One region of the Dermacoccus sp. MPR-E5 genome, then DNA from elsewhere that is predicted to be linked to it. Evidence: riboswitches for the same ligand, from Rfam matches in the RefSeq annotation. Region 1 holds a riboswitch; each other region holds the start of a gene.
The links. A riboswitch is a leader RNA that binds a small molecule or an ion and turns the genes downstream of it on or off. The one in region 1 is predicted to bind S-adenosylmethionine.
Positions count from the first base shown of each region.

Region 2: it holds a riboswitch for S-adenosylmethionine, as region 1 does, so the genes downstream of both, AC1RS9_RS03020 (bifunctional o-acetylhomoserine/o-acetylserine sulfhydrylase) here and AC1RS9_RS09875 (TauD/TfdA dioxygenase family protein) in region 1, are expected to answer to the same signal.
Region 3: it holds a riboswitch for S-adenosylmethionine, as region 1 does, so the genes downstream of both, metX (homoserine O-acetyltransferase MetX) here and AC1RS9_RS09875 (TauD/TfdA dioxygenase family protein) in region 1, are expected to answer to the same signal.

Region 1 covers NZ_JBXASS010000011.1:39,487-43,690, forward strand. Annotated here, with positions in the region: gene AC1RS9_RS09870 (GNAT family N-acetyltransferase) at 1-566, opposite strand, end outside; gene AC1RS9_RS09875 (TauD/TfdA dioxygenase family protein) at 848-1,825, opposite strand; SAM riboswitch class IV at 1,836-1,963, opposite strand; gene AC1RS9_RS09880 (hypothetical protein) at 2,126-2,479, shown strand; gene AC1RS9_RS09885 (SAM-dependent methyltransferase) at 2,484-3,788, opposite strand; gene AC1RS9_RS09890 (FAD-binding oxidoreductase) at 3,785-4,204, opposite strand, start outside.
Region 2 covers NZ_JBXASS010000003.1:103,135-107,338, reverse strand. Annotated here, with positions in the region: gene thrS (threonine--tRNA ligase) at 1-724, shown strand, start outside; gene AC1RS9_RS03020 (bifunctional o-acetylhomoserine/o-acetylserine sulfhydrylase) at 891-2,204, opposite strand; SAM riboswitch class IV at 2,277-2,392, opposite strand; gene AC1RS9_RS03015 (GNAT family N-acetyltransferase) at 2,516-3,010, shown strand; gene AC1RS9_RS03010 (hypothetical protein) at 3,007-3,396, shown strand; gene AC1RS9_RS03005 (HIT family protein) at 3,479-4,054, shown strand; gene pgsA (phosphatidylinositol phosphate synthase) at 4,120-4,204, shown strand, end outside.
Region 3 covers NZ_JBXASS010000013.1:87,340-91,543, forward strand. Annotated here, with positions in the region: gene AC1RS9_RS11140 (PAC2 family protein) at 1-335, shown strand, start outside; gene AC1RS9_RS11145 (EcsC family protein) at 463-1,149, shown strand; gene AC1RS9_RS11150 (hypothetical protein) at 1,422-2,360, shown strand; SAM riboswitch class IV at 2,450-2,558, shown strand; gene metX (homoserine O-acetyltransferase MetX) at 2,593-3,765, shown strand; gene AC1RS9_RS11160 (universal stress protein) at 3,835-4,197, shown strand.

The DNA.
Region 1 (4,204 bases):
GTCGGTCCCTGCGGAAACGGCGGCGAGCCGAACCAGTAGCGACGTGTCTCGCCCGGAAACGCGGGGTGGGAGCGGACGTCCTCGAACTGCCCGCCGCACTTCTCGATGACGGCACGTGACGCCGGATTCTCGGTGCTGCAGCACACCAGCACCTGTTCGACGCCGAGCGCCCGCGCCTCGTCGAGACCGAGCATCAGCGCGCCCGCGGCGACGCCCCGCCCACGAGCGCTGGGACGCACCGAGTAGCCGATGTGACCGATCGCCTCATACAGCACCTCGGTGAGGGTGTGACGCAGGGCCAGAAAGCCGACGATGTCACCCTCCCCCGCCCGCGGGCCGTCGAGCACCCAGAAATAGCTGCAGTGCACGAATCCCTCAGGCGGCGCGACGGTCGTATCGCCCTGGCGCGCACGATCGGTGAGGTAGGCGTCGAACCCGGCGCGCGACGTGTCGACGACGTCGTCGCGACGATAGCCCGTGCCGTCTTTCGGCGTCGCGCCGAACTCGTCGAATGCGTCCTTCCAGTCGTCGTAGCGAGCGGCGTCGGGCCTGATGAGCGTCAGCATCCCGTCATTCCATCACCGTGCGACGCCCCCGGCGACCGATTTTCCCGACGGCCGGCTGGACGAATGTACACACGCAAATCGCCGATGGGGACGAAAATCGCCGATGGGGACCGGATTCGCCGATGGGGACCGGATTCGCCGATGGGGACGGGATTCGCCGATGGGGACGGGATTCGCCGATGGGGACGGGATTCGCGAAGGGGGACGAAAATCGCAGAGGGGTACATGACGACGCGATGCGGGCCCCAGAGACCCGCACCGCGCCATGTCAGCTCACACCGTCAGGCAGCTGCGCCACCCGTCAGGCCATTGACGCCGACGGGCTTGTCGCCACCGACCGTCACGCGCCTCATGGCGCGCGGGCCAAGGTTGGCGTCGACGTAGTCGCGGTTCGCGTAGTGCGACGTCGCGCGGTTGTCCCAGATGCCGACGTCGCCGGGCGCCCAACGGTGGCGGATGGTGTGTTCGGGCTGCGTCAGGTGCGCGTACAGCACGTCGAGGATCGCCCGCGACTCGGCCTGCGACACGCCGACGATGTGGGAGGTGAAACCGGGGTTGACGAACAACCCGCGACGGCCCGTCTCGGGGTGCACACGCACGACGGGGTGCTCGACGACGGGCAGCTCGGTGACGACCTCGCCGCTCCACTCCTGCCCACCGTTCTTGCGCAGGTAGGCGCCCCATTCGCGGTTGCCGTCGTGGGCGGCGACGAGCTGGTCGACGAGGCCGCGGAACGGCTCCGACAGCGAGTCGTACGCCGCCTGCGCGTCGGCCCAGGAGGTGTCGCCGCCGTAGTCCGGCAGCGTCACGGCGCGCAGGACGCTGATGGCCGGCGGCTCCTTCATGAACGTGACATCCGTGTGCCACTCGTCGGAGAACGAGAACTCGGGGTCGGAGGAGTCGATCGAGTAGATCTCCTTGCGCTCGTGCGTGCCCGCGACGGGGTGGCCCGCCGTCAGCTCGCCGAGCAGGTTTCCGAGGCGCACCTGAGCGTCGTCGTCGAACGCGTCCTGACCCCGGAAGAAGAGCACCTTGTGCGCGAGCAGCGCGCGGCGCAGGTCGAACGCTATCGCGTCGTCGACCTGCGCGAGGTCGACGCCGTGGACGATTGCGCCGAACGCCGGGCCGAGGCGTTCGATGCGCAGCCCGGGCGTCGCGACGGTGCCGCCGTGGCGCGCCGCTGCGCTCGTCGGAACACCCGTCGGTGCGCCGCTCGCGGAGTCGACGTTCGTGTCGGGCGTGGTGTCGAGGAGTGTCATGGCAGACCCTTCGTTGCGCTTGCCGCCGCGTCGGTCGACGGGCGGCCGGGTCGTTACTCGGGGCACCCCGGCGCGCGTGTGCGTTCGCATGGGGGTTGCCGCCCGGCCAGCCGAGACTTCGCGCCGGGGCTCGTGACCCACACATAACGTAGCACTGGCCAAACATAAAGGTCGAGTTATGCATCAACGGCGGCCACACCGTGACATTCGTCAGGGGCCCGCCGCACCCGGGCGGCCATACTGAGAGCAGAACGCCCGTGGAGCACTCCCCCTTCCGTGAGCAGCGGTGATCGATGGTTCATGATCGCCGTGACCGTGTTCGAGATCGGAGCGTCGATCGTCACGGTCGAGTTCGTGAAGTCGCATGGTGGCAGCGATTTGAGCGCGTACATGTGGTCGCTGCTCGCGCCGGCCGTCGGCGCTCTCGTCTACTGGGCGCGCACACGCCGCGCGTCAGGGGCCCGCGCCGCGATCCTCGCGTTCAACCTGCGCTCGGCGGCCGTCGCCATCGCGAACAGTTCGTTCCAGAACGCGTTCGCGTGGACGCAGATCATGACGGTGGCGGCGATGCTCGTCGGCATCACCCCCACCGTCATGATTGCGCGTCGCCTACGTCTGGACGGGCAACGGGCAGCCGCTCAGCACCGCCAGTGAGAGCTCAGGGTGCCCAGTGCGAGCCCAGCGGGTAGCCGCCGTTGTCGCCGTTGTCGGTCGTCTTCGTGGCGAGCACCTGGTGCAGGTGCAGCCAGCCCTCCTCGAACCCGAGGCGTGAACCGGCCATGTAGATGCCCCACACCTTCGCGGTCGGCAGGCCCGCCTCGGCGACGCAGAAATCCCAGTTCGCCTCGAGGTTGCGGCACCAGTCGCGCAGCGTCAGGGCGTACGACAGGCGCAGGTTCTCGTCGTGCTGAACCTCGAAACCGGCGTCGTGGCACTCCCTGATGAGCCGCCCCGGCGAGGCGAGCTCGCCGTCGGGGAAGACATAGCGATCGGTGAACGGCTCCGGCTTGGCCGATGCCGTGTCGTCGCGACGCGTGATGCAGTGGTTGAGCAGGCGGCCACCGTCGCGCAGCTTCGAGTGCAGGAACGAGAAGTAGTTGGCGTAGTTCTTCACGCCGATGTGCTCCGTGAGGCCGATCGAGCTGACGGCGTCGAAGCCCGTCTCGGTGACGTCGCGGTAGTCGCCGTGGCGGATCTCGACGAGGCTCTCGAGGCCCGCCTCACGCACGGCGCGCTGACCCCACTCGGCCTGCTCCTTGCTCAGGGTGACGCCTATGACGTGGACGCCGCGCTCGCGAGCGGCGTGCATCGCCATGCCGCCCCAGCCGCAGCCGACGTCGAGCAGCCGTTGGCCGGGCTGCAGGTCGAGCTTGTCGGCAACGAGGGCGAACTTGCGCTCCTGCGCTTCCTCGAGGGTGTCGTCCGGCGTGTCGAACACGGCACACGTGTAGGCCATCGAGTCACCGAGCACCTTCTCGTAGAACGCGTTCGAGACGTCATAGTGGTGCTTGATCGAGTCGGCGGCGCGACCCACCGGGTTCACCTTGGCGAGGTGGCGCTTCCAGCGGGGCTCGTTCTCGACCTCGGGCAGCGGCGGGTGGACGAACGCCTTCGGCCCCAGCTGCTTGACGACGGGCGCGAGCGCCGACGCGACGCCCTTCGGCGTCAGCTGCTTCGTGCGCACGTCACGCTTGATGCGGCTGAACACCTCGTAGGGGTCACCAGGGTGGAAACCGGTGCCGGTCAGCGTGCCCGTCAGATAGGCGCGGGCGAGGCCGAGATCGCCAGGGGCGCTGAGGAGGTAGCGCAGCCCCTCCTCGCTCTCGACACGCACGGCGATGTCGCTGTCGCGCGGGCCGATGTCGGTGCCGTCGTACGCCGTGATGCGGAAGGGCAACGGCTCCTCCAACACGGCCTGGACGGCCTGGGCGACGAGGGGGGTGGCGGTCGTGGTCTGGCTCATGCGTGCGTCCTCATCTTGTCAGCGAACTCAGGAAGGCGGCCCTGCGGGTCGTACTTCGTCTTCATGCGGCGGTATTCGTCTGCGCCGTACAGCTCTTCGAACGTCTCGGCGTCGTAGTAGACGTCGGAATAGAGCGACTTGTGGCCGTGCATCGTCGGCAGCACGGCCTCGATGTCGCGGTTGACGTCGCCGTCAGCCCGCCCGGGGGTGATGGCGACGGTGCCCCAGAACCCGACGTTGACGTACGTGCGGTTCGGTTCGAGCTGGTACAGCGGCCACGCGTCGTCGCCGCGCAGGCGCAGCGGGCACACCCACACGGGCGTCATGCCGACGTGCTCGTCGAACCACGGCATGAACGTCTCGAGCTGTTCGAGGGGCACCTCGACGTCCTGCACGACGCGCTCGCGCGGCAGTTC
Region 2 (4,204 bases), on a different contig from region 1:
CGACTTCGGCATGAACGACTTCTACCTCGAGCTCTCGACGCGCGACGTCGACGGGGACAAGAAGGACAAGTTCATCGGCACCGACGAACAGTGGGACATCGCGACGAAGGTGCTGTCGGACGTCGCGCTCGAGTCCGGCCTCGAGCTCGTGCCGGACCCGGGCGGTGCCGCGTTCTACGGCCCGAAGATCTCCGTGCAGGCGCGCGACGCCATCGGCCGTACCTGGCAGATGTCGACGATCCAGTACGACTTCAACCAGCCCGCTCGTTTCGGCCTCGAGTACCAGGCGGCGGACGGTTCGCGCCAGCAGCCCGTCATGATCCACTCGGCGAAGTTCGGCTCGATCGAACGCTTCCTCGGCGTGCTCGTCGAGCACTACGCGGGCGCGTTCCCGGCGTGGCTCGCGCCGGTTCAGGTGCTCGCTGTGCCCGTCGCGGAGGAGTACTACGACTACCTGCAGGACGTCGCGATCAAGCTGCGCGAAGCCGGCGTGCGTGTCGAGGTCGACATGAGCGACGACCGCTTCCCGAAGAAGATCCGCAACGCGTCCAAGTCGAAGGCGCCGTTCATCCTGATCGCCGGTGAAGAGGACCGCGACAACGGCGCCGTCTCGTTCCGTTTCCGCGACGGGTCGCAGAAGAACGGCGTGCCGGTGGCCGACGCGATCGCCGAGATCACCCGCGTCATCACCGAACGTCAGAACACTGACCCGACGGCCGGCTGACTCCTGCCGCGACGACGACGCGCGCCCCCGAACCTCGCGGTTCGGGGGCGCGCTCGTGTGTTGGCATGTGCACCCGAAGGCCGGCGTTCGACACGGCCGGATGACCACGCTCGGGGTACGAAACCCGGCTGCGTCACCCGTCGCGGGGACCCACCTCAGCGCATGGTCATTTCGCTGCGGCGAAGCCCTTCTCGAGGTCGGCGATGATGTCGGCGGAGTTCTCGATGCCGACGCTCAACCGCACGAGGCCGGGCGTCACGCCGGCGCCGCGGCGGTCCTCGTCGCTGCCCTGGGAGTGCGTCGTCGACGCAGGATGGATGGCGAGGGAACGGACGTCACCGATGTTCGCGACGTGCGAGTGCAGTTCGAGGGCGTCGACGAACTTCTTGCCCGCCTCGACGCCACCGGCGATCTCGAACGACAGCACGGCGCCGGAGCCGGCGGGCAGGTAGCGGTCGGCGAGTTCCTTGTAGGGGCTCGACGGGTCGGAGGCGTAGAACAACGTCTCGACCTGCGGCTGCGACTTCAGGAACTCGACGACCTTCTTCGCGTTCTCCACGTGTCGCTCCACACGCAGCGACAACGTCTCGAGGCCTTGCGCGATGAGGAACGCGTTGAACGGGGAGACGGCCGCGCCGAGGTCGCGCAGCAGTTCGACGCGCGCCTTGAGGATGAAGGCGAGGTTCGCGCCGAGCGGCGATCCGACGCCGAGGTCGCGGGCGAACGCGAGACCGTGGTAGCTCTCCGACGGCTCGTTGAACTGCGGGAACTTCGCCGGGTCGGCGGCGTAGTCGAACGTGCCGGCGTCGACGAGCACGCCGGCGATCGACGTCCCGTGCCCCCCGAGGTACTTCGTCGCGGAGTGGATGACGACGTCCGCGCCATGCTCGATCGGGCGCAGCAGGTACGGCGTCGCGACGGTGTTGTCGACGAACAGCGGCACCCCGGCGTCATGCGCGACGTCGGCGAGGCCGCGCACGTCGAGCACCTTCTGGTCGGGGTTGCTCAGCGTCTCGCCGAACAGCAGCTTCGTGTTGTCGCGGATGGCGCCGCGCCACTCGTCGAGATCGTTGATGTTGTCGATGAACGTCGTCTCGACGCCGAGTCGCTTGAGCGTGTACTTCAGCAGGTTGTACGTGCCGCCGTACAGCGCGGACGAGGCGACGATGTGGTCGCCGGCCTGAGCGACGTTGAGGATGGCGAACGTCGTCGCCGCCTGACCCGACGCGAGCAGCAACGCGCCGACGCCGCCCTCCAGCGCGGCGATGCGGTCTTCGACCGCCTGCGCCGTCGGGTTGCCGATGCGCGTGTAGATGGGGCCGAGATCCGACAGGCCGAAGCGGTTGGCCGCGGTCTCGGCGGAGTCGAAGACGAACGACGTCGTCTGGTAGATCGGCAGCGCCCGGGCGCCGGTGTCGCCGTCGACGTTCTGGCCGACGTGGATCTGCTTGGTCTCGAAGGCCCAGTTCTCGGAGCTCATGATGATGTCCCTCTTGAGGAGTGCGTGGACGCACGGGCGGCGCACCGTACGTGTGGTGCCCGAAGGGGAATCCCTCCGCGCTTGCCCGGACGCGCTCGGCGCCGGGCCAGGTCGTCACCCGGAGCACCCCGCCGCGGTGGGAGGGTTGCCGGCCAGCAAACCGGGGTTTGACGCTGGCGCTCGTGACCTGCGGCCACTCTAGGCCGGGTGGTGTCATCAGGCGGGAATGCTGTCTCACATTCCGGTCGCGGCCCCGTGCTGACGCGACGCGCCTACGGGCGACGACCCTCATGCCGTGCTTGACTGTTGCCATGACACCGACGATCGTCCGCGCGCGCCGCGAAGACGCGTTCGCCTGCGCGGCGCTGCGTCTGCAGATGGACCTCGAGGCGGGGGAGAGCAACCGCTCCGGCTTCATCACCGAGTATGCCGATCACTGGCTCGCGCACTACGACGATCTGCCGACGTGGCTCGCCTCGAGTGCTGACGGGACGGCTCTCGGCATGGTGCAGACGTCGCTCGTGCACCGGCCCCCGGCGCTGGCTCGGCCGGCGCAGCCGTCGCTCTACATCGCGGTCGTCTTCGTCACGCCGTCGGCGCGCGGCCAGGGCCTGGCCGAGCGGATGCTGCGGATCGTCGACGCCTGGGCCGACGCGCACGACGTCGCGCGAATGATGCTCAACGCCCGTCCGCGTGCCCGCAGGCTGTACGAACGGGCCGGCTTCGGCCCGCCGGACGAACGTCACATGCAGCGTGTGGCGCCGTTCGGCCTCGACGCCCGCCGCGATGCGGAGCGTGCGTCATGAGCGACGACGTCATCTGGGCGCTCGATCAGCGCGAGCGCTGCATCGCCTGCCCGTCCAAACCGGTCGCGAACGCCGTCGTCCTGCACCTCGGTGCTGACGGCGCCCTCGCGCGCGACGCTGTCGAGCAGTGGGCTCGTGACGGCGTCATGGCCGCCTCGGTCGCATGGCCGGGGGCGGCGGCCGGCCTCGATGACGACGACTGGCTCGACCTCGAGGACGCCGTCACGGGCCTCGCCGGGCTGGCGAGCATCGTCGCCGTCGTCGGTGACGGCGACGCGGCCGAGGTCGCGCGGACGTTGGCGGGCCGTGTCGGCGACGTCGCGCACGCGGGGGAAGCCGACCGAACCATTGTCCCGGCGCGTCTGCGCGAGATCGCGGCGGTCTGAGACCGCTCACCCGGGGTGCATGGTGCGCGCGAGCCCACCCGCGGCCGCTGCGTCGAGGCAGGCGGGGCTCTAGGATCGGGCCATGGTCGACGAGTTCAACACTGATTCGCAGGACGACATCCTCATCGAGCAAGCCGGCGCCTTCGCGGGCGAGGCCGACGGGTTCGGGCGGCTGTGGACGCCGCACCGCATGGCGTACATCGAGGGCGAGCGTCCGACAAAGGACGCCGGCCACGGCTGCCCGTTCTGCGCGTCGCCTAGGAAGACCGACGCCGACGGCCTCATCGTCCACCGTGGTGAGCACTGTTTCGTCGTGATGAACCTGTTCCCGTACAACCCGGGCCACCTGCTCGTGTGCCCGTACCGTCACGTCGCCTCGTACATCGACCTCACCGACGACGAGACCGAGGAGTTCATGAAGCTGACGAAGGCCGGGGTGCGTGCCCTCAAGGCCGCGTCGAACCCGGGCGGGTTCAACCTCGGGATGAACCAGGGTGACGTCGCAGGTGCCGGCGTCGCCGCGCACCTGCATCAGCACATCGTGCCGCGCTGGGGTGGCGACATGAACTTCATGCCGATCATCGGGCGCACCAAGGCGCTGCCGGTGCTGCTCGAGGACAGCCGTCAGCGCATCGTCGCGAACTGGCCGAACGACTGACACCGGGCACCACGGGCAGTGCGCTGCCTCGAACGGGTATATCGAACCGCTACAGTTGAACCACCATGCTCAACAAGTACGCGCGCGCGTTTTTCTCCGCCATCTTCCGGCCCATCGCCCAGCTCCTGCTGCGTCTCGGCATCAGCCCCG
Region 3 (4,204 bases), on a different contig from region 1:
ACTACCTCACGCAGGTCGAGTTCGCGGACGCCGCGCTCGCCGCGCTCGAGGCCGTCTGCGGGCTGACGGGGCTGGCGATCCCCGCTCAGGAGCTCGCCGCGATCGCCGGGCTGCATCGCGCCGACATCGCCAAGCAGATCAGCGAGAACGACGAGGTCACCGAGGTCGTCGAGGGCCTCGAGCGGCAGTACGACGCCTTCACCGAGGGTCGTCGTCGACGCTCGCTCCTCGCCGCCGAGATGAACGACCTGCCGAGCGCAGACGAGATCGGCGCCGAGCTGGAGCAGTTCCTGCGCGCCGAGGGAGAGGATCCGGGCACCAAGGGCTCGTTGTGAGCCCGCGAGCGCTTCTCGCCGGCCGTCGGTCTGAGCCGACGGCCACGCGGGCTTCGCAACGCTCGCCTGGCTGCGGCCACCCCTGCGGTGGCTTGCCGGGCCCCCGCCAACTTGGGAGGATCACCTCATGTTCGGATTCGGTCAAGACAAGAAGGCTCCTGCAGCCCCCGAGAAATCGTCGGGCATGCTCGACTCGACGGCCAACACCCTGGCGCAGCACCTCATCTCGGTGGGCATCGGGGGCGTGGCGACGTTCAAGTCGGCCCGCGCCGTCGCCGACGAGGCGATGAAGAAGGCGGGCTCCAAGGAAGCGGCGATGGACGACGTCGTCGCATCACACACGAAGCTCGCGGGCGCGAACGGCTTCCTCACCAACCTCGGCGGTTTCGTCACGCTCCCCGTGGCACTGCCCGCGAACGTCATCGGTTTCTACACCGTCGCGACGCGCATGGTCGCGGCAATCGCCGCCATCAACGGTCACGACGTCGACGACCCAGCCGTGCGCTCGGCGATCCTGCTCGACCTCATCGGTGCGGACGCGACGCAGGTCCTCAAGGGCCTCGGCCCGATGACGGGTGGCGTCGCGACGAACGTCGCCACGCGCAGGCTGCCGCCGGCGGCGCTCGCCGTCGTGAACAAGTCAGTTGCGTTCCGTCTCGGCTCGCAGGTGGGGCGTCGCTTCCTCACGCGCATTCCGCGCCTCATCCCCGTGGCGGGCGGCTTCATCGGTGGCGGCCTCGATGTCGTCCTCATCCGCAAGATCGCCCAGTCGGCGCGTCGCGACTTCGTCGCGCAGATCCCGCCGTCAGCCTGACGTCGCCCTGATTCCACCCCGAACGCCACTCGTCTTCGGCGGGTGGCGTTCGGCGTGTCCGGGCCGGTTCGGCGATGTGTCGTCCGTGCGCATCAACGGGCTTCCGGGCGACGATCTAACGGGCCCCGAACCCCCGCCTGGCCTTGCTCGAACGGCCCACTCACCCACAGGTGTGACGGCTACGGCCCGTTTCGCGGCCCGCAGGATGCCTCGTCCACAGGTTTGTGGCTCGTGGTCAGCGCGCGGGTGGCGTCATGGGTTTCGCTGGGGGCATGAAGACAACAACACGACTCAAGGGCCTCAGCGCCCTGGTGGCAGCCCTTCCCGATCTCGTCGGCTCCGAGGGGGCGGGCGCCGTCATCGTCCTGTTCGAACGTGACGGTGCGCTCGCGGGGGTGCTCGGCTGGGCGGACGATGCGTGCGACGGGGAGACGGCGCACATGCTCGACGTCGTCGCTGAGCGGCGCGCGACGATGGGTGCGCAGGCCGCCATCGCCATCGCCTATCGCTGCGAGCCGGGCCGCGTCGACATCGCGGCCCTCGCGAAACGCATCGAGCGCCGCGTGCCGCTGCACCACGTCCTCGGTGCCAGCGACGAGCACTGGTGGGCCATCGAATGCGAGCTCGGCTGCTGTGACGGCGCGATCCACGAGATCCCGTCCCTGTCAGAGCAGACCCGCGAGCAGCTTCGCGACGTCCGCCGCGGCGGCGAGGCCATGGCCGCCACCGCGCGCCCCGTTCCCAGCGTCGTCGACGTCCGAGCCGCCTGGGCACGGTTGTGCGACGTCCCCGACACCGCGTCGGGCACCCGGCGACGCTCCCGCAGCGCCAACCTGCAGGTGCTCGCCGACGCTGTCGTCGACGGCCCGACGCGCGATGAGATCCTCCTGTGCGTCGCACCCGAACTCTTCCGTCTGCTGAGCCCGGGCACGCCGCTCGGCGAGCCGGGCCCGCCGATGACGAGCGCGTGCCTGCGAACTTGGCTGCCGCTCGTGCCGCGCCACGGCCGCGCCGCGTGGAAGGCCCTCGAGGCCGCCGCGACCTGGCGCGAAGGCGACCTGCGGGGAGCCGGTGCGTGCGCCGCGGCGTCGCTGCGCATCGGGCGGACGTCATTGGGGCAACTGCTGCGCGACATCACAGGCACGGGGTTGTCGTACGAGCAGGCCGTCGGTGCGCTCCACACGAAGGCTCGGCAGAGTTCCGTCGCCTGACGAGCGTGCCGGTTGTGGGAGCGCGCCACATCGTGGACGTCGTCGCGCGAACGATGGAAGCCGCGGGCAGGGCCGCCTACTGTGTCGCAGGTCAAGAGTTTCAGCGACACAAGCCCCGGCTTGCTGAGCGGCAACCCTCCCTCGCGGCGGGGTGCCCCGGGTGACGACAGGGCCGCCCGTGGGCGGCAAGCGCGAGAGGTGGGTTGCGACCCACCTCGGAATCGAGGACGTCATGGTTTCGCACCGTCGCCTCGCCGTGGCCGACCCCGCGGCGCCCCTCACCGACGACGGGTTCAACCCGCACGCACGTGCCGTCCACATCGGCACCCTGACGCTGGAGAACGGCGCCGCCCTGCCCGACGTCATCATGACGTACGAGTGCTGGGGCGAGCTGAACGACGACGCGAGCAACGCCGTCCTCGTCGAGCACGCCCTGACCGGAGACTCGCACGTCGTCGGGCCGGTCGGCCCCGGGCAGCCGACGGCGGGGTGGTGGCCTGGTCTCATCGGCCCCGGCGCGCCCCTCGACACCGACGAGCTGTTCGTCGTGGCGATCAACGTCCTCGGCGGCTGTCGCGGCAGCACGGGTCCCATGTCGCTCGCACCAGACGGCCGGGTGTGGGGCGGGCGCTTCCCACACGTCAGCGTCAGGGATCAGGCGCGCGCCGAGGCGCGGGTCGCCGACGCTCTCGGCATCGCGCGCTTCCATACCGTCATCGGCGGCTCCTTCGGCGGGATGCGCGCCGCGGAGTGGGTGGCGACCTTCCCGCATCGGGTGCAGCGCGCCCTCGTCGTCGCGAGCTGCGCGGCGGCGGGCGCCGACCAGATCGCGTGGGGGCACACGCAGGTGCGGGCAATCGAAGCTGACCCGGATTTCCGGGGTGGCGGCTACCTCGAGCAGGGCGTCTTCCCGACGTCGGGGCTCGGGCTCGCCCGCCAGATCGCGCACACCTCCTACCGCAGCGCGAACGAGTTGCAGGAGCGGTTCGGGCGCGAGTCGCAGGGAGCGGACCGCACGCTCGACGGCGGCCTGTTCGCCGTCGAGAGCTATCTCGAGCACCACGCCGCGAAACTCGTCGCGCGGTTCGACGCCATGAGTTATGTGCGGCTCACGCAGGCGATGGCGACGCACGACGTCGGCCGCGGCCGCGGCGGCATCGAGCCTGCGCTTCGGGTGTTCGGGGGTGAGCTCGTCGTCGCCGCGGTCGACTCCGATCGGCTGTTCCCGGTCAGCGCCTCCGCCGACATCGTCCGGGCTCACGGGCGCGGACGGCTGCGTCTCATCCACTCGCCGCACGGTCACGACGGTTTCCTCATCGAGGCCGACCAGATCGCGGCGCTCGTGCGCGAGGTCATCGCCCGGCCGCTCACGGCCGAGGCGGGCCGCGTCCGTCCCGTGGCGTGACGGCGGGCGCTCGCGGCACCTCGGGTAGCGTGTGAGCCGATCGCCACAGTCGCAGAACAGGGGTTGCGCATGTCCGTCGTCGTCAGTTTCGCTCCGGGCCCGGAGGGTGAGGCCGCGGTGGCCGAGGCCGTGCGTCAGTCGAGTGTGCTGGGGCGCCCGCTCGTACTCGTCTCGACCGTCCCGAGCGACGACGCGCGCGCTGCCGCGCAGGAGAGTGCGGACGCGGTCGGCGGCCGCGTCGTGCAGGTGGAGGAGGGCCAGGACGCGGTCGAGGTGATCCTCGACGAGGTGGCCGAACTCGACCCGGCGCTGCTCGTCATCGGGCTGCGTCGCCGCACGCCCGTCGGCAAGCTGATCCTCGGTTCGAGCGCTCAGCGGCTGCTGCTCGACGCGCCGTGCCCCGTCCTCGCGGTCAAGCCCACAGCGCACTGATCTCGCG